One region of the Bradyrhizobium sp. Leo114 genome, then DNA from elsewhere that is predicted to be linked to it. Evidence: predicted binding sites of a transcription regulator. Region 1 holds the regulator's gene; each other region holds the start of a gene.
The links. The regulator HrcA, encoded in region 1, represses chaperone genes, less so after heat shock. The targets are predictions, from matches to a motif close to GTTAGCACTCNCNNNNNGNGAGTGCTAAC.

Region 1 (7,151 bases):
CCTGCTGAAAGTTCGGATCGAACTTCTCGCCGGTGGGATCGAACTTCTTGACGCCGTTCTTCTCCAGCGTGGCGTGCAGCGAACGCTCGGTCAATTCGACACCCTCGATCAGGGCCTTCAGCCCGGGGTCGGCGGCCGCCTTGGCCTCCGCCGGGACGGCGTCGAGGGCACGCTGCAGATTGTCGGCGATATCGAGGATGTCGCGGGCAAAGCCGGTGATGCCATAAGCGCGCGCATCCGCGATCTCGCGGCTGGTGCGCTTGCGCAGATTTTCCATCTCGGCCAGCGTGCGCAACGTCCGATCGCGCGCTTCATTGAGCTCCTTGGTCAAGGCTTCCGCCGATCCCTGTTCGGGATCGTCGGGCATGACGTAGGGCTTCGAGACCACGGGCTCGCCGGTCTGCGCCGGGTTCTCGGCGTTGTCGTTTGGCCGGTTCGGATCGGTCATGGCTTGCCTTTTCGAAAAATCACGTCTGATCAACAGTTAAGGGATTGGCTGGCCCGGATATCGTGCTTTGGGCCATGAAAATCAAGCGCAACCGGCCCCGTTTCGGGGTTAGAGCGTTTTCGAGCGAAGCATGCCCTCGGACCTGATCCGAGGGTGGACACCGGTTCGCGTGAAGAAAACGCGTCAAAACAAGAATCTAGAGCTCCGGTTCTGATTCCGTCAGAACCGGAAATGCTCTAGCCGCCGAGGATCCTGCTGACGAGGCGCGCGGCATAGTCCACGGTCGGGATCACCCGCGCATAATTCAGCCGGGTTGGCCCGATCACGCCGAGCACGCCCACGATACGGCCAGCGCCGTCGCTATAGGGCGCAACGATGGTCGAGGACCCCGAGAGCGAGAACAATTTGTTCTCCGACCCGATGAAGATCCGCACGCCATCGGCGCTTTCCGCACGCCCCAGAAGGTCGATCACGCCGCGCTTGGTCTCGAGATCATCGAACAGCGACTTGATGCGCTCGAGATCCTCGAGCGCATGCAAATCCTCCAGGAGATTGGCGTGCCCGCGCACGATGAGCTGCCGGTCTTCATTGTCGCCGCCCGACCAGCTCGCAAGCCCTGCAGAGATCACCTTCTGCGTCAATTGATCGAGCTCGGCGCGACTTTGTCCCAGCGCGGTCTCGAGTTCGAGCCGCGCTTCGGCGAGCGTACGGCCGAGGATGCGTGCATTGAGGAAGTTGGTGGCCTCGATCAGTGCCGAGGATGGAACACCCGGCGGCAAGCTCAGCACCCGGTTCTCGACCTGCCCGTCTTCGCCGACCAGCACCACCAGCGCACGTTCCGGCTCCAGCCGCACGAACTCGATATGCTTCAGCCGCGCATTGGATTTGGGCGTCAGCACCACGGCGGCGGCGCGGGTGAGGCCGGATAGCCGGATCAAGGCCTCATCGAGCGCTGCCTCGACCGACTGCGCGCGGCCGACAGTAGCCAATTGGCTCTGGATCGATTGCCGTTCCGCCTCCGTGAGATGGCCGACCTGCATCAGCGCATCGACGAAAAAGCGCAGGCCCAATTCGGTCGGCAGTCGGCCGGCGGAGGTATGCGGCGCGTAGATCAGTCCGAGCTGTTCGAGATCGGACATCACATTGCGCACCGAGGCCGGCGACAGCGGCAGCGCGATCAGGCGCGAGATGTTACGCGAGCCGACCGGCTCGCCGGTCGCCAGATAACTTTCGACGATTTGACGGAAAATGTCGCGCGAACGCTCGTTGAGCTGGGCAAGCCCGGCGTGCGGCGCGATCAAACCAACCGGTTCGTGTTGAGCCACAATAACTCCCTCACAACTGCCTCTAATTTGACCATCCACACGCCCGGTGACAAGCGTGCATTACCCGCCCGGAAGCCGGCCAAAAAGCTTGCCGCTGCGGCTGCCCGCTCCTACAAGCACCGCCAGCCATATCGCTCGAATTCCCGGAGGATTCCCATGCGGCCAAGCCGCCGTGCACCCGACGAACTGCGCCCCGTCTCATTGGAACGCGGCGTGGTCAAATATGCCGAGGGTTCCTGCATGGTGAAATTCGGCGACACCCATGTGCTGGTCACTGCGACCCTGGAAGACCGCCTGCCGCCATGGCTGAAGGGCCAGGGCCGCGGCTGGGTCACCGCCGAATACGGCATGCTGCCCCGCGCCACGCTGGAACGTACCCGGCGCGAGGCCTCCGCCGGCAAGCAGGGCGGGCGCACCATCGAGATCCAGCGCCTCATCGGCCGTTCGCTCCGCGCCACCATCGACCTGGAAGCGCTGGGCGAGCGCCAGATCACGGTCGATTGCGACGTGCTGCAGGCCGATGGCGGCACGCGCACCGCCTCGATCACCGGCGCCTGGGTCGCGCTTGCCGACTGCATCAACTGGATGAAGACCCGCAACATGCTGAAAACCAACGTGTTGCGCGACAACGTCGCGGCCATCTCCTGCGGCATCTATAATGGCACGCCGGTGCTCGACCTCGACTACGCCGAGGATTCTGAAGCCGAGACCGACGCCAATTTCGTCATGACCGGCGACGGCCGCATCATCGAGGTACAGGGCACCGCGGAAAAGACGCCGTTCTCGCAGGACGAGTTCCTGGCGCTGATGGCGCTGGCGCGCAAGGGCGTGGCGCGGCTGGTCGACTTGCAGAAAATGGCAGTGGCGTAGTCAATAGGCCATGCACCGCCGAATCACTGGAAAGCTCGTGATCGCGACCCACAATCCCGGCAAGCTTGCCGAGATGCGCGAATTGCTGGCGCCGCATGGCGTGGAGGCGATCTCGGCAGGCGATCTCGGTCTTGGCGAGCCCGAGGAGACCGGCGACAGTTTTCGCGCCAATGCCGCGATCAAGGCGATTGCGGCAGCCAAGGCCGCCGATCTCCCGGCATTTGCCGATGATTCCGGGCTGGTGGTCGACGCGCTGGACGGCGCCCCTGGCATCTATTCGGCGCGCTGGGCCGGCGAAAACAAGGATTTCATCGCCGCGATGACGCGGATCGAGCGCCTCTTGCAGGAACGTAGCGCCACGGCGCCTGACCGCCGGAGCGCTCATTTCGTCTCCGCGCTCTGCGTCGCCTGGCCGGATGGGCACCTCGAAGAGGTCGAGGCGCGTGCCGACGGAACTTTGGTGTGGCCGCCGCGCGGCACCGCGGGTTTCGGCTATGATCCCATGTTCCTGCCGGATGGCCATACCCGCACCTTCGGCGAGATGACGAGCGTCGAGAAGCACGGGCTGCCGCCGCTCGGACTCGGCCTGTCGCACCGGGCCCGTGCCTTCGTCAAATTGGCGGAGATATGCCTTGACTGACCGGGACCAGGCAGCCTTCGGCGTCTACGTGCACTGGCCGTTCTGCCTGTCGAAATGCCCGTATTGTGATTTCAACAGCCACGTCAGGCATACGCAGATCGATGAGGCGCGCTTTGCCCGTGCCTTTGCGCGCGAGATCGAGACCACCGCGGCGCGCGTCCCCGGCCGCGAAGTGTCCTCGATCTTCCTCGGCGGCGGTACGCCGTCATTGATGCAGCCGCAGACGGTCGGCGCGATCCTGGATGCGATCGGCAAGTATTGGCGCGTCGCTCCCGATGTCGAAGTGACACTGGAAGCCAATCCGACGAGCGTCGAAGCCACACGGTTTCGCGGCTATCGCGCCGCCGGCGTCAACCGCGTATCGCTCGGCGTGCAGGCGCTCGATGATGCCTCGCTGAAGGCGCTGGGGCGATTACACACTGCGCGCGAAGCGCTCGATGCGGTCGCCGTCGCCCGTCAATCTTTCGATCGCTATTCCTTCGACCTGATCTACGCCCGGCCCGATCAAACTCCCGCGATGTGGGCCGACGAACTGAAGCATGCGATCGCGGAAGCCGCCGAGCATCTGTCGCTCTATCAGCTCACGATCGAGGAAGGCACGCCGTTCTTTGGTCTGCATGCCGCAGGCAAATTGCAGACGCCGGACGAGGCGGTCGCGCGCGCGCTTTACGACGTGACGCAAGAGGTCTGTACGCAAGCAGGCCTGCCGGCCTACGAGATCTCCAATCACGCCCGCCTCGGCGCGGAGTGCCGGCACAATCTCGTCTATTGGCGTGGCGACGAATATGCCGGCATCGGCCCGGGCGCACATGGCCGCCTCGACATCAACGGCCGCCGTCACGCCACCGCGACCGAGAAGCGGCCGGAAGCCTGGGTGATGCGCGTCGAAACCAATGGCAGCGGCGTCATCACCGACGAGGTGCTCAACAGCGAGGAGCGCGCCGACGAATTCCTGCTGATGGGGCTTCGTCTCGCCGAAGGCATCGACCCCACGCGCTATGCGTCGCTCTCAGGCCGTGCACTCGACCCGCGCCGCATCGCGGTGCTGCGCGAAGAGGGCGCCATCATCGTCGACACCGACGGACGGCTACGCGTGACCAAGTCAGGTTTCCCGGTGCTGGATGCCGTGGTGGCGGATTTGGCCGCGTAGTCGACGCACAATTCGTAGCCCGGCTGGAGCGAAGCGCAATCCGGGGCCTCTCCATCCGCACGCGACAGAATCCCGGGTTGCGCTGCGCTTCACCGGGCTACAGCCGCTTCATCACGCCCCAAAACTCTTCGGTGAGCCCGCGACCGCCTGGGCGCCGCTGGTCGCAACCTTCATCACCGCAAGGCCGCGTTCGTTGGTGCCGTCAGCGCGGAAGCGGAACAGGCCGTCGATACCGGCGAAGCCGGAAGGATTGGTCAGCGTTTCCTGCTGGAAGCGCTGAGCACCTTGCGTCCGCGCCAGCGCGGCCACCAGCGCAACGCCATCATAGGCGAGCGTTGCGGTGCGCACGGGCTCGGAGCCGTATTTGCTGCGGTAACGTCCCGCGAAGGCGCGGAAGCCGGACGGATCCGGCGCGGCAAACAGACCGCCCTGCAGCGCCTGATTCGCGAACACCCGCGGATTGTCCCACAGGCCGGTGCCCAGAAGCTGGATGTTGCGCAGATTGGCGCCGGCTGCGGTCAGCGCGTCTGCCGTCGCTACCACCGAATCACCGTCATCGGCGAGCAACAGCGCATCGGCCTGGGCGAGCGACTGCGCCACCGTGCGTGCCGGCGTGGCGCGATCGGCGCCGTATTTTTCGAACGCGACGACGCGGCCCTTGCGGCCGGCCACCTGCTTGAACGCGGCCTCGACCACATTGCCATAGGCATTGTCGGGAACCAGCGCGGCGAAGGAGCGCTTTCCAATGCTCGCGGAATATTCGACGATCCGGTTGATGTCGGACTCCGGCAGGAAGCTCAGGAGATAAACGCCGCGTCCCGCCACGCTCGAATCCGTCGAGAACGCGATTACTGAGATACCGCGCCCGCGCGCCACCTGGGCGACGGCCGGCACCGACTGCGCAAACAGCGGGCCCAAAATGATTTCGGCGCCTTCGCCGATCGCCTGCTGCGCGCCCTGGGAGGCGCCCTGCGGACTGCCGCCATCGTCCTTGATCAGGAGCTGGATGTTCGGGTTCTGGAATTCCGCCAGCGCCAGTTCGGCGGCGTTCTTCATCGACTGCCCGGCAAGGCCGGCATTGCCGGCCGCCGACAGCGGCAAGATCAACCCTACTTTGACCTGCCCGTTGCCGATCGCCTGCGGCTGCTGCTGCGGTCCGGCGGGGGCTGCTTCCGGCTGCGGCGAGCCGGACGGACTGGTAAACTGGCTAAGGGTCTGCTGCACCCCCGAGCAGGCGGCCAGCAGGGGAGCACCCAGCATCAGGCCGAGTGCTGTCCGGCGGGTCGCGGCGGAACCTTGCAGACCCGGGGATTTTGGTTTGCGGCTATGCGGGCCCACCATCTCGTCTCTTCTCTTGACCGGCCGTGTTCGGGCCGGGATTCCAACTGCCGAACCAATGGAGGATGGAATCAGGCATATTGTCGGCGAATAGTTAACCAAAACAAAGGGATTATCCCCATGGTGAATTGCCCGCTGTGGACCGCGACCCCCTCACCAAGGCGCAGCACAGCCGCTCCCCCTCCGCAAGACGCAAGCGCGTTATGGCGCCGGCGCTCTCGCACTCTTCGTTCGAGCACGATCTTTCGGAAAACCGGTGTCCACTTTTCCGGATGATGCTCTAGATTGGCACTATGCGCGCAAAAGCCAGCTCAAGATACGGCGCTGACGCCGGGACGGACGTCCCCAACAGGACATTTTCCATCGGCGGTCATGTGCTGAACGCGCCAAAGCCGGTTCCCGGCCTCCATCTGGTTGCAACACCAATCGGAAATCTCGCCGACATCACCCTTCGCGCGCTGGAGACACTCGCCGGCGCGGACCTGATCGCCTGCGAGGACACCCGCATCACCCGCCGTTTGACCGAGCGTTACACGATTGCAGCCGAGCTGACCCCCTACCATGAGCACAATGCGGCCCAGGCCCGGCCAAAAATCCTGCAGCGGCTGGCCGAGGGCGCCGCGATCGCGCTGGTCTCCGATGCCGGCACGCCGCTGATCTCCGACCCTGGCTTCAAGCTGGTGCGCGAGGCCTGCGCCGCCGGGCACCACGTTGTCGCGGTGCCCGGGGCATCATCGGTACTGACGGCGCTCTCGGTCGCGGCGCTGCCGACCGACCGCTTTTTCTTCGAGGGCTTCTTGCCTGCGAAGGAACAGGCCCGGCGCACGCGGCTCTCTGAGCTCGCCAGGATCGACTCAACGCTGGTGCTGTTCGAATCCGGCAGCCGCGTGCAGGAGACGCTTGCCGACCTCGCCGCGATCATGGGCGGGCGCGACGCCGCGATCTGCCGCGAGCTGACAAAACTGCACGAAGAGATCAGGCGCGCCCCGATCGCCGAACTGGCGGCGGCCAGGGACGCGCTGGAGACGCGCGGCGAATTTGTGCTGGTGATCGGTCCGCCGCCGGCGGACGCGCAGGTGATGGGGCAGGATCAGCTCGACGAACTGCTGCGCGCGTCACTCCCGCGCGACAGCGTCAAGGATGCGGTTGCGCATGCAGTCGAGCTTTCCGGCCGGCCGCGCCGCGAGGTCTATGCCCGCGCCCTCGAACTCGCAAAGGAACTGCGGGGCGACGATGGCCAAGAGTGACGGCAGCCCGCCGCAGGAGGCGGACACAAAGCTCGCCTCGCCCGAACGGGTCGCTGCGTTCCGCACCGGGCTATCGGCGGAAAGCCGCGCCGCGGCCTATTTGATGGCCAAGGGCTATCGCATTCTCGCCAAG
Region 2 (7,151 bases), on a different contig from region 1:
CGCCAGGGAGCTGGCGAAACGGCTCGAGGTCTCGCTGGAGCAGCACTGGGTGATCAACAGCTTCCAGTACCGCCGCGCCGATTGCGACGTCATCCTCGATGCGATCGCCGACCGCGCGGTGCTGGCCGAGGTGGGCTTACGCATGTCGCGGCCCTATCAGCGCAGCGGCGTCGTGCTGGCGGTGGGACCGAACTCTACCGCGGCGTCACTGGCGGAGTTGGGATCGGAGCAGCGGGTCGGCGTGCAGGTCGGCTCGATCGTGTCCATGATGCTCGGCAAGCGAGGGGTCAAGACGTCGCCATTCGCGTTCGAGGATGACATCATGGAGGCCCTCGCCAAAGGCGAGATCGATGCCGCGGCGGTCACGCCCGCCACCATCGGCTGGTTCAACCAGACCCATCCCGACGCACGCGTCCGTCGCATCCCGGCCTTCGAGGACGAGCCGGACCTGAACTGGAATGTCGCTGTCGGGATGCTCAGTCCGGACGAGAAGCTGCGACAAGGCATCGACGCTGCGCTGGAGGCCTTGCTGGCCGACGGCACGCTCGCGCGAATCTACGAGCGCTACGACGTCGAGCTGCAGCCGCCGAAATGAGTCCACGCGTGGAGAGATATCCCGCCAAACAAAAACCCCGGCATTGCTGCCGGGGTTTTGCATTTCGTGGACTGGACGCGAGGACTGCTTAGAAGTCCATGCCGCCCATGCCGCCGCCCGGAGGCATTGCGGGGCCGGCGCCGCCCTTCTTGGGCAGCTCGGCGACCATCGCCTCGGTGGTGATCAAGAGTGCCGCCACGGAGGCTGCGTTCTGGATCGCGGCGCGCACGACCTTGGTCGGGTCGATGATGCCCTTCTTGACCAGATCGGCATATTCGCCGGTCTGCGAGTCGAAGCCGTAAGCGTAGGTCTTGTTCTCGAGGATCTTGCCGACGATGACCGAACCGTCTTCACCAGCGTTGATCGCGATCTGGCGGGCCGGCGCCGACAGCGCCTTGCGCACGATCTCGACGCCGGTCTTCTGGTCGTCGTTCTTGGTGCGGATGCCCTTGAGCTGCTCGGAAGCACGGAGCAGGGCGACGCCGCCGCCCGGAACGATGCCTTCTTCCACAGCCGCGCGGGTCGCGTGCATCGCGTCATCAACGCGATCCTTGCGCTCCTTCACCTCGATCTCGGTCGCGCCGCCGACGCGGATCACCGCGACGCCGCCCGCGAGCTTGGCCAGACGCTCCTGCAGCTTCTCACGGTCGTAGTCCGAGGTGGTCTCCTCGATCTGCGCCTTGATCTGCGCCACGCGCGCCTCGATGTCGGCCTTCTTGCCGGCGCCGTTGACGATCGTGGTGTTCTCCTTGTCGATCATCACCTTCTTGGCGCGACCGAGCATCTGCAGCGTGACGTTCTCGAGCTTGATGCCGAGATCTTCCGAGATCGCCTGGCCGCCGGTCAGGATCGCGATATCCTGCAGCATGGCCTTGCGGCGATCGCCGAAGCCCGGAGCCTTGACGGCTGCGACCTTCAGGCCGCCACGGAGGCGGTTGACGACCAGGGTGGCGAGGGCTTCGCCTTCGACGTCTTCGGCGACGATGACCAGCGGCTTGCCGGTCTGCACCACGGCCTCGAGCAGCGGCAGCAGCTCGTTCAGCGAGGAGAGCTTCTTCTCGTTGATGAGGATGTAGGCGTCGTCCATCTCAACGCGCATCTTGTCGGCGTTGGTGACGAAGTAGGGCGAGATGTAGCCACGGTCGAACTGCATGCCCTCGACGACGTCGAGCTCGGTCTCCAGCGACTTGGCTTCCTCGACCGTGATCACGCCCTCATTGCCGACCTTCTTCATGGCGTCGGAGAGGAACTTGCCGATCTCGGCGTCGCCGTTGGCGGAGATGGTGCCGACCTGGGCGATCTCGTCGTTGGAGGTGACCTTCTTGGAGTTCTTCTGCAGGTCCGCAACCACAGCCTCGACCGCGAGGTCGATGCCGCGCTTCAGGTCCATCGGGTTCATGCCGGCGGCGACCGACTTGGCGCCTTCCTTCACGATCGCCTGGGCGAGCACGGTGGCGGTGGTGGTGCCGTCGCCGGCCGCGTCAGCGGACTTGGAGGCGACTTCGCGCACCATCTGCGCGCCCATGTTCTCGAACTTGTCGTCGAGCTCGATCTCCTTGGCGACGGTGACGCCGTCCTTGGTGATGCGGGGAGCGCCGAACGACTTGTCGAGCACGACGTTGCGGCCCTTCGGACCGAGGGTGACCTTCACCGCATTGGCGAGGATGTCGACGCCGCGCAGCATCTTGTCGCGCGCCTCGACGGAGAATTTGACTTCTTTAGCTGCCATGTGAGTTTTTTCCTTGAGGGATTTATCCTGGGGAGGGAGGGCCTTAGGCCGCCTTCTTCTTGGAAGCGGGGACGTCGAGTACGCCCATGATGTCGCCTTCCTTCATGATCAACAGCTCCTGGCCGTCGATCTTGACTTCGGTGCCGGACCACTTGCCGAACAGCACGCGATCGCCAACCTTGAGGTCGATCGGGATCAGCTTGCCGGCCTCGTCGCGGCCACCCGGGCCGACGGCGACGACTTCGCCCTGGGAGGGCTTTTCCTTGGCAGTGTCTGGAATGATGATGCCGCCAGCGGTCTTCTCTTCGGCGTCGATGCGCTTGACCACGACGCGGTCGTGAAGCGGACGGAAACTCATGCAGTCCTCCTAAGCTATTCTGGATGCTGTAGAATTCTGGAGCGTTAGCAGTCTGTCTTGGCGAGTGCCAAACCAGCCGCGATGGAGATAGGCCAGACTTTGTGTGGGAGCAAGGGTTTGTAGCAGAAAAATTGGCACTCGAAATCGCCGCCTGCCAGTATCGTTTATCATCATTAACCTGGGCAGCGAGCGGCGGCGAGACCTGCATTAGCAGATGCGCTAAGTTGCTGCTAATGCACGATTTTTCAACAGCCACCTAAACATTTAGGCTTGTGATGAGTTGGCCCTATGCGTCACAATTCCCTCATGTGAGCGCATCTCCGCGGGGGTGGCTCGGCTAGCAGGCCATCCCGTGAATGCGCTCCTTCGAAAAAATGGAGGTTGGCATATGGTCTCGCGGGTTGGTGGGGTTGCTTCCGACGATTTCCGGAAGCAGATGCTGGGTTATGGGCTGACGACGGCACAGATCCTCTACCGAATGCCGGACCATCCTTCACTGCTGCAGACCTACGTCTGGCAGAATTACGACCTCTTCCCGAAATTCCCTGCGCTGCAGGATTTCCTCACCTTCTGGCAGGAGCAGCTCGAGGGGCCGCTGCACTCGGTGACCGTTGCGCATTCCAAGCTGATCAAGCCGGCGGAGCTGCGTGCCGTCGACGGCGTCTTCCGCTTGCACTGAGACGCCAAGACCAATTGCTGCCGGGCGGAACGGTGGTAACGTTCCCTGGACGCGTCCGCGTCGCGGACGCCTGCAACAGGGAGGCAGGCCATGGCTAAGAAGGTGACATCAAGACCCGCGGCCAAGACGGCGGTCCGGAAGAAATGGACGGGCCACAAGACCGCCGCCAAATCCACCGCCCGCAAGGCGATCAAGTCCAAGGGCCGCGTATCCAAGGCGGCACATAAGGCGCAGCCGAAGCAACGCATTGCGGTGAGCCATCATCGCGAAGAAGACTTCAAGGCCGACGGGCTGCGCGCTTATGCGCAATATCGCGATCTCGGCTTTGCCGACGCCACGCACGGGCTTGCGCAGGCGCATGTGATCCGGCTGGTCGGGCCGTGCAATCCGGAAGAGGTGTCAAAGCTGCATTATCACGACGTCCAGTTCCAGATGGTCTATGTGCTCAAGGGCTGGGTGAAAACCTACATGGAAGGGCAGGGCGAGACGTTGATGCAGCAAGGCAGCGCCTGGACCCAGCCGCCGAAGATCAGGCACATGATCCTCGATTATTCTGAAGACGTCGAACTGCTCGAGATCATCCTGCCGGCTGAGTTCAAGACGGTGGAGTTGACGACGTAATACTCGCTGTCATTCCGGGGCGCGCGTAGCGCGAACCCGGAATCCATTCCTCCGCTTGTGCCCGCGGCCCGATGGATTCCGGGTTCGATGCTTCGCATCGCCCCGGAATGACGGAGCGGCTACGTCAACAGCCCCACGACCGCGCCCATCAGGCAGGTTGTCAGCGTGCCCGACACGATCGACTTCAGCCCGAGCGAATTGATCTCCTCGCGCCGCGTCGGCGCCATCGTGTTGAGGCCGCCGATCATGATGCCGAGGCTGGCGAAATTGGCGAAGCCGCACATCGCATAGAGCATGATCAGGCGCGAGCGCGCATCCAGCGCGTCGGTGGGAAGCTTCGACAGATCGACATAGGCGATCAATTCGTTCAGCACGGTCTTGGTCCCCATCAGGCTGCCCGCAGTGATGGCTTGCGACCACGGCAGGCCCATCAGCCAGCACACCGGGGCCATGATATAGCCGAGCAGACGCTGCAGAGAAATCTTGGCGCCGCCGATGTCCGGCAGGATCCCGAGCATCGCGTTGACGAGATAGACCAGCGCCACCAGCACGAGCAGCATCGCGACGATGTTGAGCAACAGTTCAAGCCCGGCCGCGGTGCCCTTGACGATGGCATCCATCGTCGAGGACGCGTGCATCTCGGGATCGCTGCGATCGTCGAGCGCGCCGCCGGTGCGCCCGCCTGATGTCTCCGGCACCATGATCAGGCTCACCAGGATCGCCGCCGGCGCCCCTAGCACCGAGGCAATGACGAAATGCGCCGCCGCATCGGGGATCAGCGGCGCCAGTAGGGTGGCGTAGAGCACCAGCACGGTGCCGGCGATCCCGGCCATGCCGCCCGTCATCACCAGGAACAGTTCGGCGCGGGTGAGCTGCGCTAGATAGGGCCGGATGAACAGCGGCGCTTCCACCATGCCGAGGAAGATGTTGGCGGCGGTGGAGAGCCCGACCGCGCCGCCGACGCCGAGCGTCCGTTCGAGCAGCCAGGCCATGCCGCGCACGATCGGCGGCAGCACGCGCCAATAGAACAGCAGCGTGGTCAGCACGCTCATGACCAGCACGATCGGCAGCGCCTGGAAGGCGAGGATGAAATCAGCGCCCGGCGCCTTGAGGTCGAACGGCAGCGGCGCGCCGCCGACATAGCCGAACACGAAGGAGGTGCCGGCACGCGAGGCGGCGGCGATGACGCCGACGGCCTCGTTGATGGCGCCGAAAGCCGATGCCACCAGCGGCACCTTGATCAGCACCAGCGCAGTGACCAGCGTCACGATGAGGCCGACGATCGCCTGCCGGATCGACACCGCGCCGCGCTTCTCGCTGAAAGCCCAGGCGATCAAAAGCAGCGCCACCACGCCGAACGCCGATTGCAGTTGTAACATTCACAGATCTCCCGAACGATTATGGCAGCACGATCTGCAAGTGCAATGCCGCTCCGTTCAGGTGCGGTGAACTTCGTCTTGTGGATGTGGTTTCTGTGGACGCTGCTTCCGCCACCTCATTGCGAGGAGCAAAGCGACGAAGCAATCCACTGTATCCGCAGGCGGAGAGATGGATTGCTTCGCTTCGCTCGCAACGACGGTGAGTGGGGTGTCTAACCCCGTCCCACAAACGGCATCTTGCTGGCCATCACCGTCATGAACAGCACGTTGGCGTCGAGCGGCAGGTTCGCCATATAGGCCACCGCATCGCCGACGGCCTTCGCGTCCATCCGCGGCTCCGGCATCTTGCGGCCGTCGGGCTGCAGCACGCCGTCGACCATCCGGTCGGTCATTGGTGTCGCGGCATTGCCGATGTCGATCTGGCCGACCGCGATGTCGTACATGCGGCCGTCGAGGTTGGACGCCTTGGTCAGGCCGGTGATCGCATGCTTGGTCGCGGTGTAGGCGGCGGAGAACGGCCGCGGCGCGTGCGCCGAGATCGAGCCGTTGTTGATGATGCGCCCGCCGCGCGGGGTCTGGTCCTTCATGATGCGGAAGGCGTGCTGGGTGCACAGGAACGGGCCGGAGAGGTTGGTGTTCACCACCGCCTGCCACTGCGCCAGCGGCAAATCCTCGAAATTCACCGGCGGCGCGCCCATGCCGGCATTGTTGAAGAGCAGGTCGAGCCGGCCATAGCTGTCTGTCACCTTGGCGAACAGGGCCGCGATCGAGTCGGGATCGGTCATGTCGGCCTGCACACACAGGCTCTTACTGGCATCGCCGCCGAGCTTCTGCGTCTCCTGCAGCATGTCCAGCCGCCGGCCGACGAGCACCACGGTGAAGCCGGCATTGATCAGCGCCAGCGATGCGGCGCGTCCGACGCCGGTGCCGGCGCCTGTGACCACGGCTATTCTCTTTCCTGCTTCGGCCATCGTTTCCTTCCTTATTGTTTCTTGGATTCGGTTTCGGTCTTGTACGGCGGTCTCGGGATGTTCTGATGCGCCGCGCGGAGCGCCGCCGACCAGCGCGAGCGGAGATCGTGGAAATAGGGTTCGCCCGCCTCGATCCGATGATTGAGGTCGGCCTCGCAGGCATCGTTGCGTACCACAAGCACGTCGATCGGCAGGCCGACGCCGAGGTTGGAGCGCATCGTCGAATCCATCGAGATCAATCCGGTCTTCAGCGCCTCATAGAGCTCGACGTCGTAATGCATGGCGCGGTCGAGCACCGGCTTGCCGTATTTGTGCTCGCCGATCTGCAAATACGGCGTATCGGTGGTGCATTCGATGAAGTTGCCGGCGGTGTAGATCATGAACAGCCGCATCCGCGAGCCCTTGATCTGGCCGCCGAACAGGAACGAGACGTCGAAAGAGACGTCTTCCGACCTCAGCGCCTCGCCTTCGGTTGCGTGCACTGCGCGGATGGCGCGGCCGATGCGCTGCGCGGCCTGGAACATGGTCGGCGCGTTCAGGAGCGTCTCGACCTCGCCGGTTTCAGGATCTTCCATACCCTCCGTCAGCGTCGACAGCACCGACTGGCTGATGGCGAGATTGCCGGCGCTCGCGACCGCCATGATCCGCTCGCCGGGCTGGGCGAAGATGTGCAATTTGCGAAAGGTCGAGACATTGTCGAGACCGGCATTGGTGCGGGTGTCGGCGATCATGACGAGGCCGTCGCGCACCAGGATTCCGCAGCAATAGGTCATTTCCGTCCCCGAAAGTCCGAACGTCTCGGCGCCAAACTAGTAGCCA
Region 3 (7,151 bases), on a different contig from region 1:
AGAATGATCATTGATCATGGCCTATGCTGCAAATGTCGTTTGAAAGGCTAGTCGCTTCGGGGATCATCCAAGGGCGACGACGTCCGGCCAAAACGGCGCTCAAGATAGGTCACGCCAAAGGAAACGATGTCCTGCGCGTCGAACAGGTAGCAGGATGCGTCTCCTACTCGGTCAATCCGGTGCCGATCGAGGGCAGCGTATGCATGCGCGATCGTTTCGACCGCGTCAGGCTCTCCGTCGACCGTGAAGCGATCGAGGATGCCGTTCGAGTCGAAATCCTCGGCCCACTCCCAGACGGTTTGACCATCGGGGCCAAGTAGCGGCATCTCATAGGTCACGCGGCGTTTACCAGGAATATCGGCAATAGCCTCGGCATAGTGCAGTGCGGTGACTGAGTTCAGCGGAGCGCCTAGCAGAAGAACTTTTCCGCCCAGCTCGACGAAACGTTCGAGGGGCGAGCCTTTTCCCAACGCCTGACCAAGGTGATGAGACTTTGTCAAAGTTTCTGCGAGAGGACCTATAGCGACCATCGATGCGTCCGGATGTGCGCTACGTCGCGCACCGGGGGTCTGGACAAGGAACTGATTGAGCAGGCCGAAGCCCGCATATGTTCCAGAGGTTGCAGGGTCAAACGGAGGCCAGGTGCGACGGAGTTCTTCGTCCATCTGAGCGCCGTTCAATGTTTCCTCGTACGGTGATCGGTCCCATGAGGCATAGCCCATTACGGTACCCGTCGGCCCGACGGCGTCGAGAAGAGCGTCGACGACGGTGGCCGCGCCGCCCTCGACACTACCGATGGCCTTCAACGAGGCATGGACCATCACGAGATCTCCCGGTTGGACGCCCAGTCGTTGAAGGTCTGCTGTGATTTCGGTTCTTGCTCTCATTGGAATCTCTCTCCCAGTTTCTTCTCGGCTGGATCGGCCGTGCCGAGGGGCCGACCTCGAGGAAAAGTACCAGTAGGAGGTAAGCCGGCGGTACGTATTGGTCGACGTAGCTGACCGTCAGGGCAAACCGGGGCGCTGAAACCAGCATGGATTCAAATCAGCCGCATCCCCTTCAAGCTCGCATGCCCGTTCTTGCCGACGATAATGTGGTCATGCACGGAGATGCCGAGTGGCTTGGCGATGTCGATGATCGCTTTCGTCATCTGGATGTCGGCCTGCGAGGGCGTCGGGTCGCCGGAAGGGTGGTTGTGCACCAGCAAACTCAAAGTGAAATCTCGTTAGAAAACAACAGTTTCCGATATGATCCAAAATCACTGGGGTATTGGTCGGGGGTAGGTGCATCATGCTCAATCGTGATAAGCCTTGGCAAGCACACGGAGTTCTTGTCAGCAATCGACGATCCCACCAAATCACGGATTCCGAATCGATATCAACCTTGTCGCAACCGTTGTCGTCGCAACTCAGATCCGGTGCGTTTGTTTCGTGTGATCGACGATGGCACGGTTACTCACTCGCCTCTTCCATAAGGAGTAGTCTGGAGCGTCAGCAGACGATGAGGTTCCGGCTTTCCCAACGATCGAGTTCCTCAAGGGGATAGAGAACGGTCTTGCCGATTTTTAGGAACGATGGTCCAACTCTCATGGAGCGCCAGTTGCGTAAGGTGCCCTCGCTGACCTGGCCGCGGTAGCGTTCGATAACCTCGTTGAGCGTCAGGAACATTCGGTCGGACATGTCTGTCGTCCTTGTTGTCCGGACACTTCCGGCAGCAAGACGAACGATCGTGTTCCGCGGTCTCGTCCTAGCCGCCGCGGAGGCCCAGGATTGAAAGATCACCCCCGTCTGATGCCGGGCACGAAAACTCGCCTAGCGTATCATCGAGAGGCTGGTGTTGTGGAGCGAGTTATTGACTGTCAACCGTTGAAGCGGATTAACCGAGGAGCCTCTTTCATCCGGAATTCGGCAGCATCTTCTGGAGTATTGCCTCGACCGAGTGCGGCGTAATCCCAAGTTCAACAAATCCAGGCACCTCCGGCGATGACACGGTGTCGATTTGCATCAGTTCTACTTGATTGCGCGTGAGGAGTGGACTCGGGAGTATTTCGGAGGCCCAAGCGAGTGCATGCCAAACGGCAAACGGGATTGGAATCAGTCGAGGCGCAAGTCCAGCTTGGTGCGCCACCACTCTAAGAAACTCCTCGTAAGAGTAGACACGAGGGCCGCCTAACTCGAAGATCGTTGAAGGTGTCTCCGCTCGCTGCATGATCTGACCAATCGCCTCCGCAACATCCTCCACATAGGCCGGCTGCAATCTGGTCGCGCCGCGGCCGAACATCGGATAGATTGGAAGCCGGCGGAGGAGTGTGAGGATGGTATTGAGAAACGCGTCGTCCGGTCCGAACATCACCGCCGGGCGGATGAAAAGTGCCTCGACGAACGCGGCCCGGACTGCCAGTTCGCCTTCGCCGCGCTTTCGGATGTAGCGGGATGGCGAAGCGGCGTCGGCGCCGATTCCTGAAATATGAATGAGCCGATCGACTCCGGCACGGTGTGCTTGAGCCGCTACCCGTTGGGCAGACTCGACGTGAGCGGAATGAAAAGTCTCCTGTCCGTGCTCAACGTAAAGGCTAACCGCATTTACAACGCCGTAGGCGCCGGCAAGCGCATCCGCGACTGACCGCTCGTCTTGAATATCCGCCTGGATGGATTGAAGCTGCGGATCATCAGGGCCAAACTGTCTGTCCCCCAGATCCGGGTGCCTTGACGCGATCCGAACGGGAAATCCGCGAGAGCGCAGATGCCGAACGATGCGGCGGCCGAGAAAGCCGGTTCCGCCGAACACGGTGACGGTGCGACCGTTCGTGGCACCACGGTTCAATTTCGCCAGTTCATATCGTAGCTTCTCACTGCTTGAAGTCGAGGGACCTATCCGGGGCGATCAAGTAACCACTCGCCATGATGCTTTCACAGGCAGTCCCTTGAGTTTATCGGTGCTCAGAGAGACAGTGGCATAACTCCAGCCGAATTGGATCTCAGGGTGATGGCTGTCGGTCTCGGCAAGCTCAGTAACTTCCTAAACAATGTCGAGCGCTTCCTGGAAATTGTGGAATCGAGCGGTCCTCTGATGCGGCGGTCCGCCCGCCGTTAGCTATTGATTGTTTGCTGGTGCGCCCGGAAGCACGGCTGCCACACCTTCCGGATTGATGTTGAACGCCAAGAACACCAACGGCTCGTTGCCTGGGTTTCCCCATTGATGCACGACGGCGTAGGGTTCGTAGATCAAGGAGCCTGGTCCCCTTGCTTCTGTCTTGCCGTCTACCGTGTTCGCCCCGGTGCCGGAAATGATAAAGTACAAAGCCGCGCCCGACCGATGGTGTGGCGGGTTGGAGGGCATCCTCGCCGGAAATGTGACTCGCGTGAGATTGAGATCATAACCGCCTGGCTTCAGGTCGGCGATCGGATTTGCTGTGCGATATAATTCTCTCACCGCGGCAGGTGCCGTCTCGGCAGGCCGACCCAGGTCCACAGCGGGAGTAAGGAAAAAGTGGAGGAACGTAGATGGCCCCGCGCTACCCGCCGCCAGAGTCGCGGTCTTTCCGCCGGCGACGAACAGCCCCTCGCCGGCGTTGAGCGTTTTGGTCTTGCCATCGAGCACGACCTCGGTCGATCCTGACATCTGGTAGAGGATGCCGTTGGCCGCCGAGACGGCGCTCTTCTCGTCCGGCTGAAGAGTGACGCTCACCGCTTTAAAGTGGAGCGGCACGTCCGTGACGGTCGGCAGTTTGGTTGCGGCGACCACTGTTCGTGTAATTGCCGGTGGAGCGGGGGCGGTTTGCGCGGTCCCGGAGGCGGGAAACGCCATCGCGCCGAGCAACAGTAGTCCGATTGTCCTGAACTGCATGATTGCCTCCCAGGTTCAGCGGATAGTCGGAACACCATACGCTCTCCGAGCGCCTCTTGGAATGGCAGGCTGCTTCGAGATGCTATTGGACTGAACCCGCGAGCAATAGCCGAGCGAAACTGAGTTCGTGGCCATCGGGGTCAATTAGGTGGAAGAAACGCTCACCCCATTCGGCATCGAGGGGCACGGTAGCTGGCTGGTATCCCGCTGCGAGTGCACGGTCGTAAAGTGCGTCAACATCGGCAACGTAGAAGATTACCCGCCCCCACCAGGACCAGCGCCGCTCGGTAGGTTGGGTGATGAGGTTGAGATAGCTCGTTCCTGCTCGAAAGCTGGTGAATGACGAATCTTCCCCGCCATGCAGGACCTCAAACCCGAGCGCGCAGTAGAATCGGACTGCTCGTGGCATTTCGTGGGTGCCCAGTGTGACCGCGCTAATCCCCTCGATCATGGACAGAACTCTCCTGTTTCATTTTCCAGGGTCGGCGTCGCGACCCTAACAGAAAGTCTGTTTAGCGCTAAAGCGCAAAGGCACTTCCTTCGAAAAGTCGCGATCGTCCGATCGATGACAAGATCGCGATTTTCACGTTTACGGCCGCCCTTCACAACGTGCCGACCTGATACTTCCCGGACGGCCGCTTGTCAGTGCTTAAATTGCAGAACGGATCAGTGATTTTGTACGGCATGATGTTCGCTTCCGCCGCGTCGGTTGTAGACGGCGAACACTCGGCCGCTCCTAATCGACGAACCAAGTCGGCGGCAAATTGATTCTCTATCTTAGACCGGCCCTATAGATACAAGAGCCGCGAACGGCCGTTCGCGGCTCAACGCGTGCATTTGCGTTAGATCGTCGACGCGAAAGTGATCAGGTCGATACATCGGGCCACCTTAAGTCGGAGTTGGGCGATGGGACCAGAACCATTTGACGAGAGCAAGTGGTGCGAGACCGGAAAGCCGTCAATCAGGCCATCCTCGAAGCCGACTGCGCCGAGGATCGCGACGCGGCTCGCCTCGCGACCCGATGCGCACGCAGCAACGAACCCATATCGCGTGTGGATCGCCGAGTATGCCGGTGCAGCATACCAAGAGGTCGCGGCGAAAGCGCGGGCGCACCTTGATGGTCTTGCCGATCTCTACGCCACGCCGACCCGCGAGGCAGAGCTGATCGCGATTTTTAAGGAAGCCACCCGTCTCGAGGCCGACTTCTGGGAAATGGGCTGGCGTGCGGGCCAACGTGTTGAGTAGTCACTGACTGCGTACCGCGTAGGAAAGCTAGCGAAAAGTGGTTGCCAGCATCTTGCGCGAGCGCGAGGTGGGCGGACCCTCGCAACATTCCCAAATTCAAAGCAAGTCACGTAGAGACCGGTCATGAGGCCTTGTGCCTGCGCAACGCAGGCATATGTGCAAGGTGACTAGCACTCGGCAACCTTGAGTGCCAATTTCAAACAAAAACCAAACCCAGGAGGACCGCCATGAAATTCCGTCCGCTTCACGACGGCGTTGTGGTCAAGCGTATCGAAGCCGAAGAGAAGACCACTGGCGGCATCATCATTCCGGACACTGCCAAGGAAAAGCCCTCACAGGGCGAAATCACGGCGGTCGGCCCAGGCGGCCGCGACGAAGCCGGCAAGCTGATTCCGATCGATCTCAAGGTTGGCGACCGCGTGCTGTTCGGCAAGTGGTCCGGCACCGAGGTCAAGCTCGATGGTCAGGAACTGCTGATCATGAAGGAAAGCGATATCATGGGCGTTCTCACCGACGTCCCGGCCGCCAAGAAGAAGGCCGCGTAAGCGCCAGCTAGACTTCCCTATCCTGAGGAGTCGGCGTAGCCGGCGTCTCGAAGGATGAGGCCCGCATTCAAATCTCATCCCTCAAGAACCCGCACAGTTGCGCGGCCTTTGGGATCTGACCAGTTGAAAACGGAGATCATTATGTCAGCGAAAGAAGTCAAATTCGGCGTCGATGCCCGCGACCGCATGCTGCGCGGCGTCGACATCCTCAACAACGCCGTCAAGGTGACGCTCGGCCCCAAGGGCCGCAACGTCGTACTCGAGAAGTCGTTCGGCGCTCCCCGCATCACCAAGGACGGCGTCACCGTCGCCAAGGAGATCGAGCTCGAGGACAAGTTCGAGAACATGGGCGCGCAGATGGTGCGCGAAGTCGCCTCCAAGTCCGCTGACGCGGCCGGCGACGGCACCACCACCGCGACCGTGCTCGCGGCTGCGATCGTCCGTGAAGGCGCCAAGTCGGTTGCCGCCGGCATGAACCCGATGGACCTGAAGCGCGGTATCGACCTAGCGGTGGAAGCCGTGGTCGCCGACCTCGTCAAGAACTCCAAGAAGGTCACCTCGAACGAGGAAATCGCCCAGGTCGGCACCATCTCCGCCAACGGCGACGCCGAAATCGGCAAGTTCCTTTCCGACGCCATGAAGAAGGTCGGCAACGAGGGGGTCATCACGGTCGAGGAAGCCAAGTCGCTGGAGACCGAACTCGAGGTGGTCGAAGGCATGCAGTTCGATCGCGGCTACATCTCGCCCTACTTCGTCACCAACGCCGACAAGATGCGCGTTGAAATGGATGATGTCTACATTCTCGTCTACGAGAAGAAGCTGTCCTCGCTGAACGAGTTGCTGCCGCTGCTCGAGGCCGTGGTGCAGACCGGCAAGCCGCTGGTCATCGTCGCTGAAGACGTCGAAGGCGAGGCGCTCGCCACCCTCGTCGTCAACCGCCTGCGTGGCGGGTTGAAGGTCGCGGCCGTCAAGGCACCGGGGTTCGGTGATCGCCGCAAGGCCATGCTGCAGGACATCGCGGTTCTGACCGGCGGCCAGGCGATCTCGGAAGATCTCGGCATCAAGCTCGAGAACGTCACGCTGCAGATGCTTGGCCGCGCCAAGAAGGTGATGATCGACAAGGAAAACACCACGATCGTCAACGGCGCCGGCAAGAAGGCCGACATTGAGGCGCGCGTGCAGCAGATCAAGGCGCAGATCGAGGAAACCACCTCGGACTACGACCGCGAGAAGCTGCAGGAGCGTCTGGCCAAGCTCGCGGGTGGCGTCGCAGTGATCCGCGTCGGCGGCGCGACCGAAGTCGAGGTGAGGGAGCGCAAGGATCGCGTGGATGACGCGATGCATGCGACCCGCGCGGCTGTCGAGGAAGGCATCGTGCCGGGCGGCGGCGTCGCCCTGCTCCGTGCCTCCCAGCACCTCAAGGGGCTTCGCACCAAGAACGACGACCAGAAGACCGGCGTCGAGATCGTGCGCAAGGCGCTTTCCTATCCGGCCCGCCAGATCGCAATGAATGCG
Region 4 (7,151 bases), on a different contig from region 1:
ACGGATCGCCTTGCGATCGAGGGCCAGCAGGCCCGGAATGGCGCGCACCGCCTCCTCCACGTCAGACACGATCCGGCCGGTCAGTCCGTCCTCGACGATTTCAGGGACCGACCCATGGCGGAAGGCAAGCACCGGGGTACCACATGCCATGGCCTCGATCATCACCAGACCGAACGGTTCGGGCCAGTCGATCGGGAACAGCAATGCGGCAGCCTGGCCGAGAAAGTCGTTCTTTGTGTTTTCGTTGATCTCGCCGACAAATTCCACTCCGCCTCCTTGCAGCATCGGTGCGATAACGTCGCGGAAATAGCTGTCGTCTGCTTTATCAACCTTTGCCGCGATTTTGAGGGGAAGGCCGGCCGATCGAGCAATCGCGATAGCACGGTCCGGCCGTTTCTCCGGTGAGATGCGTCCAAGAAATGCGAGATAGCCGCCTTTCGGTTCGAAATTAGGCGTCAGTAGATCGAGCGGCAGGCCATGATGAACTGTCGCGACAAAGTTTGCGTTTGGCAGCGGCATGCGCTGCGCATTTGAAATCGATACCAGCGGCATGTCCGCGAACCGCCGGTAGAAAGGCATATGGTCGGCGAAGGTCCTGCCTGCCGTGAAGGGTGGTTAGCGTGCGAGCACGCTCCGGGCGAAACTGCGGAAAGTGCAGGTAGTCGATATGGAAGTGGAGGAGGTCGAAGTCGTCGGCGCGCTCTCTCACCTTGTCGAGCATGATCATGTGGTGGGGTACAGCGTCGCGGACGCCCGGCTCGAGGCGTAAGGCGCGCGGCGTGCAGGGTACAAGTTCGGCAGAGGTGATGGAATCTTCGCTGGCGAACAGTGTCACCTCGTGTCCCTGCCGAACCAACTCCTCCGTCAGGTATGAGACGACCCGCTCCGTTCCTCCATAGAGCCGCGGCGGCACGCTCTCGTACAGCGGGGCAATCTGAGCAATCCTCATTTTTCAGTCCGTCCTTCGTTACTCTGAGCCGGCGTTGCCTGAGGCCCTCATGTGTTCACGAGCTTGGCCGCACATCGCCAGAGGTGCAGCGGCCGCGGATCTCTACTGAGACTCCGATGATTCAGTGACATTGCTTTGACTTCTGAGTTGAGCAAGCTCCTCCGCCAGTCTGTGCTCGACCAACCGCCGCTCGTTTTCCGTCAAATGCGTTGCGAGCAATCGGCGATACCGCCGCACATTGGCCGCACTGCTCCACCGAGACTTCGCCGAGATAGCGATGCGGGGCTGGCGATTTCTCGCTGCTTGCTGCGCTTGTGCGGTGAATCTTACCGCAGCGGCGCCGCCCCTTTTCTCCTCTTCGTCGAGCTGCCGCAACGCTGCGAGGATATCCTCAAGATGCATGGGAGCAGCAAGCCCCGGGATCTTGCGAAGGGCTGGGCAGGAATCGACGGTGTACAGGTCCGAAGCCCAGGAGGAGAGAATGACCCGTTTCTCAGGAGGCGACAGCACCTCATCATTCAGGACATCGGCTGGCGAACTATAGTGAGATACAGGATGAAATGAGGCATCTACACTGCCCGTCAAACGATCAGGCCTGCTCATGTCTTGCTCTCCTCTTGCTCCTTTCTGCAGGTTGGTGGCGGACGGCGACGCGGGCGCCGCCGTCCTGGGCACGTCAGTTGCTGGTGTTGATGGCGATCCGTTTGACGCCCTGGCTGGCTTGCTCGGTTTTCGGCAGGCTCACCGTGAGGACGCCATTGCGGAAGTTGGCTTCGGCCTTGTCTTCCTGGACGCCATCGAGCGGGATACGACGCTCAAACGAGCCATAGTAGCGTTCGCTGTAGCGCCCGCCATTGTCGTGTTCGGCCTTTTTCTCGCCGCGGATCGAGAGGACGCCGTTTGCGATTTCGACCTGGACGTCCTTTTCGCTCAGTCCCGGAAGCTCGGCGGAAATCGTCACGGCCTTGTCGGTTTCGCTGAGCTCGATGCGCGGCCAGCCAAACTGGCCTTCGATCAGCGGGGACCCGGGCCGGCCGACGCTGCCGAAGCTGCCAAACCCGCGGAAGACGTCGTCGAAAAGTCGATTCATCTCACGGTGAAACGTCAGAAACGGATCGTAAGCCTCGCCCGTCGTGAGCTGCTGGTTCTTGTTCCACGGAATTAGATCGCGCATTGTCATGTTGGACTCCTCCCTCAAATACGCCGGGTGGCGCGGATGCCGCACCATGCGCACCAATGTCGTTGGACACGGACGGCGTCAGGCCGCCTGTTTGTGGGTGATCTGCTCGGTGCCGCCGATCGGAATGCGGCGGGGCTTCATCGTCTCGGGCAGCTCGCGGACGAGCTCGATCCGCAGCAGTCCGTTGTCGAACGCTGCCGTCTTCACCTGCACATAATCGGCAAGATTGAACTGCCGCTTGAAACCCTTGGCCGGGATGCCGCGATAGAGGTAATCGCGTTTCGCCTCGTTGGCCTTGCGGCCCTCGACGGTCAGCACGTTCTGCTCGGCCGTGATCGCGATCTCGTCCGGGCTGAAACCGGCGAGCGCAAGCGTGATCTGATAGTGATCTTCGCCCAGCCGTTCGATGTTGTAGGGTGGATAGTGTTCCTCGACGGTCCGTTGCGTCTCGTCGAGCAGATCGAAGATGCGATCGAATCCGACGGTCGACCGCCACAGGGGAGTGAAATCGAAGTTCCTCATAGCCAAGTCCTCCTAAGAGCAAGATGGATACGAAGAAGCGCAGGACACCGGTCCGGCGCCCAGTTCAGTCCGCCGGACCCGATCTGGCATCCGGCGCCGCAGCCTTGCGGCAAAACAGAACTACGAAAAACAACTATGGTTTCAAGGGCGCTCCCGAAATTTTTGCTGCTCCCCAGCTTGGGCGGCCAGATGCTCCAGCTCAGCCTCGGCCTCGCTGGCGAGACGAATCAACCGGCGGCGCTCCTCAGCGGATAGGCCGCTTCCCTTCAGCAAGCTATGGCAATGCGCGATCACCCGCCGGTCGCTCTCGATCAGGAACGCGCGCACGGCGTCGGGCAGGTGTGAATCGGAGCGCTCGGAAATCTGCTGACGGTGTGCCAATTCGAACATGGTTGCCCTCAGTAGCAGCAGGCGCGACCCATGCAGCGCGGATCGCGCCACGTGCGGACTCAGCTCAGTCTCGGCAAGCTGCGCTCATGTTCGGATGGAAGTTGAAAGGAGCCTGGCTGAATATTGTCCGGCAACAGCAGGATATCGGTCTTGAAAAGCGGGGACCGCGGTTTCCAGCTCATCCAGCGGACCGACTCCAGATAGGAAATGGCTGGCAGCGGCAGAAGGTGGCCCGCGCTGTCGAGCACCAACCTTGGCGTACTATCCATCCCCCAGGCGCTAACGGGCACGAGCGCCATCGCCATGGCAAAAGCGGCTGCGACGGTTCTGCGGACGCCGCGTCCTGATGTCTTGGGCCAAGCCGAGCTGGATGCGTAGTTTCGGGTCATCTCATCCTCCTGTCGTTGGAAAACTGATCCATGCGATCGTGAGAAGGCTGAGGGCGAACATGAGCCAATGCATTGCCGTCGCCCCAACCTTGCGCGATCGATCCTGAATGCGAGTGCTCATCTGAGGCTCCCTGGCGCTTGTGAGCTTCCTTTCTCGTCGCGGTTGGCGGAGAGCCCGGCCGTTTCCGGCCGGGCGCGTGCTTGATTAGAAATCCGTCGGCGGCGTTGCCGCGGCCGGTTCGGACTTCTTGGGCTTATCGGCGACCAGTGCTTCCGTGGTGATCAGCAGAGCCGCGACGGAGGCCGCGTCCTGTAAGGCGGTGCGAACGACCTTGGCGGGATCGATCACGCCGGCCTTCACCATGTCCTGGTACTCGCCAGTGGCCGCGTTGAATCCCCAATTGTAGTCGGAGTTCTCGAGCAGCTTGCCGACGACGAGCGAGCCGTCCTCGCCGGCGTTCTGGACGATCTGCCGCGCCGGCACCTGGATGGCGCGGCGCACGATATCGACGCCGGCCTTCTGGTCGGCATTGGCGGTCTTTAAGCCATCGAGCGCTTTCAGCGCACGCAGCAGCGCCACGCCGCCGCCCGGCAGAATGCCTTCCTCGACCGCAGCGCGAGTCGCATGCATGGCATCGTCGACCCGGTCCTTCTTCTCCTTGACCTCGACTTCGGTCGCACCACCAACACGGATTACGGCGACGCCGCCGGCGAGCTTGGCCAGCCGCTCCTGCAGCTTCTCGCGATCGTAATCGGAGGTGGTCTCCTCGATCTGCGACTTGATCTGGGTGACACGAGCCTCGATGTCCTTCTTGGGCCCGGCGCCGTCGACCACGGTCGTATTCTCCTTGTCGATCACGACCTTCTTGGCGCGCCCGAGCATCTTCAGCGTGACATTCTCGAGCTTGATGCCGAGATCTTCCGAAATCACGGTGCCGCCGGTGAGGATTGCAATATCCTCCAGCATGGCCTTGCGGCGATCGCCGAAGCCTGGCGCCTTCACCGCCGCGACCTTGAGGCCGCCGCGCAGTCGATTGACCACGAGCGCGGCAAGCGCTTCGCCCTCGACATCCTCGGCCACGATCAGCAGCGTCTTGCCAGACTGCACCACCGCTTCGAGCAGCGGCAGCATGGTCTGTAGACCGGACAGCTTCTTCTCATGGATCAGAATGTAGGGATCCTCGAGTTCGACCCGCATCTTTTCGGTGTTGGTGACGAAGTAGGGCGAGACAAAGCCGCGGTCGAACTGCATGCCCTCGACCACCTCCAGCTCGGTGTGGAGGCTCTTGGCTTCCTCGACGGTGATGACGCCCTCATTGCCGACCTTCTGCATCGCATCGGCAAGGAAGCGGCCGATCTCCGTATCGCCATTGGCCGAAATGGTGCCGATCTGGGCAATCTCCTCGTTGGAGGTGACCTTCTTGGCGTGGGACTTGAGGTCATTGACAATGGCGTCGACCGCAAGATCGATGCCGCGCTTGAGGTCCATCGGGTTCATGCCAGCGGCAACGGATTTCGCGCCTTCCTTGACGATGGCCTGGGCCAGCACGGTCGCAGTCGTCGTCCCGTCGCCGGCGAGGTCGTTGGTCTTGGAGGCGACTTCGCGCACCATCTGTGCGCCCATGTTCTCGAACTTGTCTTCCAGTTCGATTTCCTTGGCGACGGTGACGCCGTCCTTGGTTATGCGCGGTGCGCCGAAGGATTTCTCGATCACGACGTTGCGTCCCTTGGGACCGAGGGTGACCTTCACGGCGTTGGCCAGCGTGTCCACGCCCCGCAGCATCCGCTCGCGGGCTTCCGTGGAGAATTTCACGTCCTTGGCAGCCATTTGCCTGCTCCTTTCTCCTAATGACTGTCAGCTCTTGCAATTTGCTCAGGCGGCCTTCTTGAGCGAGCCGGTCTTGTCGACCACGCCCAGAAGATCGCTCTCCTTCATGATCAGGTAGTCCTGGCCGTCGATCTTCACCTCTGTGCCGGACCACTTGCCGAACAGCACGCGGTCTCCCGGCTTGACGTCGATCGGGGTCAACTGGCCCTGCTCATTCCTCGCGCCAGGCCCCGCGGCGACGATCTCGCCCTCCTGCGGCTTTTCCTTCGCGGTGTCGGGAATGATGATGCCGCCGGCGGTCTTCTCTTCGGCATCGATGCGGCGCACGAGCACGCGGTCGTGCAATGGACGGAAATGCATGCACATCCTCCTTGTCAGGTCAGCGATGTCATAAAGCCGGGTCCGGGACCGGCCCCGGGCGGAAAACGACCTAGGAAGCGGAAAAAAGTCCGTCAAGGGTCCCTAAATAAATTTTTGTCACTCCGGGCGACCGAGTGCCAGGCTGCCTCTTGAACGGCCATTTTCGCTCAACCAGCTAACCGACGCGGCGGCCGCTGGAGGCCGAAAGACAGATTCTGGGGGAGATTTCATGCGAGTTTTGCGTTTGCTCGGATGGCTGGGCGTCATCTCCGGGTTGTGGTGGGCGCTGTCGGCAGCGCCGGCCACCGCCCAGATTCCGGACCTCAATACAGGCCGCGTGCCGACGCTTGCGCCGCTCGTGCGGGAAGTGACGCCGGCGGTCGTCAACATTTCGGTACAGGGGCGGGTGCGCGAGGACAATCCGCTTTACCAGGATCCGCTGTTCCGCGAGTTCTTCAACGTCCCGAAGCAACTGGAGAAGGAAGTCAGCGCGACCGGTTCGGGCGTGATCGTCGACGCCCAGCGCGGTTATGTGCTGACGGCGAACCATGTCGTCGCCAATGCCACCGCAGTGCAGATCAGGACCAAGGACGGCCGCAAGTTCGCCGGTCGGGTTGTGGGCCGCTATCCGCCCACTGATATCGCACTGCTGCAGATCAGGGAGCCTGCCGGGCTCAAGGCTATTGCACTCGGCGACAGCGACGCGCTTCAGGTCGGTGACTTCGTGATCGCGGTCGGCAATCCGTTCGGCCTCGGCCAGACCGTCACCTCGGGCCTCGTCAGCGCGCTCGGGCGCACCGGGCTCGGCAAGCACGGCTATGAGGATTTCATCCAGACCGATGCGGCAATCAATCCCGGCAATTCTGGAGGCGGGTTGATCAACTTGCGAGGTCAGCTGGTCGGCATCAATACGGCGATTATCTCGCCGGGCGGCGGCAATGTTGGCATTGGCTTTGCGGTGCCGATCAACATGGCGCGCGAGGTAATGAACCAGCTTGCGGCGACCGGACGAGTCGAGCGCGGGCGCATCGGCATTGCGCTGGAGGACATGGAAGCGCCGGCCACGGGCGCGACGCAGGGCGCCCGCATCAAGGAAGTCAGTCCCGGCTCTCCGGCGGAGCGCGCGGGGCTGCGCCGCGGCGACATCATCCTCAAGGCCAACGACATTCCCGTCCCCGTCCGCAGCGCGACGCAGATGCGCAACCTGATCGGGCTGACGCCGGTCGGCCGGCAGGTGCGGCTGACGATCGAGCGCGACCGCATGACCGAAAGTGCCACGGTGGAGGTTGTTCCGCTGAGCGATCAAAGGGCGCGGGTGCGAGGGCCCGGGTGAGCGATGTCCGCTTGTGGCCATAGCTGAAGACTGCATTAGGGATTGTTACGTCGGCTCGCCGCGGTAGACCGGACTTCGCTGAACGCGGCATCGTAATGCCGCTTGTGTCCCGGACCGGACACGTCGAGCAGCGTAAAGGCCGAACGCAGCATCCTCGGCCGGTTGCCGGAGTTGGGCAATTGGCCGTCACCGGATTCTGA

Region 2: ACZIRK_RS36285 (co-chaperone GroES) is a predicted target of HrcA. The motif match lies at 2,726-2,754, and genes of this name have one in related genera.
Region 3: ACZIRK_RS05560 (co-chaperone GroES) is a predicted target of HrcA. The motif match lies at 5,258-5,286, and genes of this name have one in related genera.
Region 4: groES (co-chaperone GroES) is a predicted target of HrcA. The motif match lies at 5,732-5,760, and genes of this name have one in related genera.

The regions. Positions count from the first base shown of each region.
Region 1 is NZ_JBUYEN020000008.1:97,961-105,111, forward strand. It holds gene grpE (nucleotide exchange factor GrpE) at 1-448, opposite strand, end outside; gene hrcA (heat-inducible transcriptional repressor HrcA) at 685-1,773, opposite strand; gene rph (ribonuclease PH) at 1,930-2,643, shown strand; gene rdgB (RdgB/HAM1 family non-canonical purine NTP pyrophosphatase) at 2,654-3,283, shown strand; gene hemW (radical SAM family heme chaperone HemW) at 3,276-4,433, shown strand; gene ACZIRK_RS11885 (penicillin-binding protein activator) at 4,545-5,774, opposite strand; gene rsmI (16S rRNA (cytidine(1402)-2'-O)-methyltransferase) at 6,065-7,018, shown strand; gene ACZIRK_RS11895 (YraN family protein) at 7,005-7,151, shown strand, end outside.
Region 2 is NZ_JBUYEN020000046.1:35,763-42,913, forward strand. It holds gene ACZIRK_RS36275 (substrate-binding periplasmic protein) at 1-595, shown strand, start outside; gene groL (chaperonin GroEL) at 684-2,324, opposite strand; gene ACZIRK_RS36285 (co-chaperone GroES) at 2,368-2,682, opposite strand; gene ACZIRK_RS36290 (usg protein) at 3,071-3,361, shown strand; gene ACZIRK_RS36295 (cupin domain-containing protein) at 3,452-3,982, shown strand; gene ACZIRK_RS36300 (NupC/NupG family nucleoside CNT transporter) at 4,102-5,361, opposite strand; gene ACZIRK_RS36305 (SDR family oxidoreductase) at 5,574-6,332, opposite strand; gene ACZIRK_RS36310 (proteasome-type protease) at 6,344-7,105, opposite strand.
Region 3 is NZ_JBUYEN020000003.1:274,962-282,112, reverse strand. It holds gene aac(3) (aminoglycoside 3-N-acetyltransferase) at 48-887, opposite strand; partial or broken gene ACZIRK_RS05595 (JAB domain-containing protein) at 1,040-1,216, opposite strand; gene ACZIRK_RS05590 (MerR family transcriptional regulator) at 1,491-1,679, opposite strand; gene ACZIRK_RS05585 (complex I NDUFA9 subunit family protein) at 1,894-2,823, opposite strand; partial or broken gene ACZIRK_RS05580 (4a-hydroxytetrahydrobiopterin dehydratase family protein) at 2,884-3,003, opposite strand; gene ACZIRK_RS05575 (cupin domain-containing protein) at 3,094-3,846, opposite strand; gene ACZIRK_RS05570 (VOC family protein) at 3,929-4,297, opposite strand; partial or broken gene ACZIRK_RS05565 (thiaminase II/PqqC family protein) at 4,840-5,091, shown strand; gene ACZIRK_RS05560 (co-chaperone GroES) at 5,319-5,636, shown strand; gene groL (chaperonin GroEL) at 5,778-7,151, shown strand, end outside.
Region 4 is NZ_JBUYEN020000017.1:69,417-76,567, reverse strand. It holds gene ACZIRK_RS21605 (glycosyltransferase family 4 protein) at 1-552, opposite strand, end outside; gene ACZIRK_RS21600 (glycosyltransferase) at 449-949, opposite strand; gene ACZIRK_RS21595 (hypothetical protein) at 1,052-1,552, opposite strand; gene ACZIRK_RS21590 (Hsp20/alpha crystallin family protein) at 1,626-2,129, opposite strand; gene ACZIRK_RS21585 (Hsp20 family protein) at 2,208-2,651, opposite strand; gene ACZIRK_RS21580 (hypothetical protein) at 2,793-3,041, opposite strand; gene ACZIRK_RS21575 (hypothetical protein) at 3,101-3,430, opposite strand; gene groL (chaperonin GroEL) at 3,636-5,258, opposite strand; gene groES (co-chaperone GroES) at 5,304-5,618, opposite strand; gene ACZIRK_RS21560 (trypsin-like peptidase domain-containing protein) at 5,848-6,951, shown strand.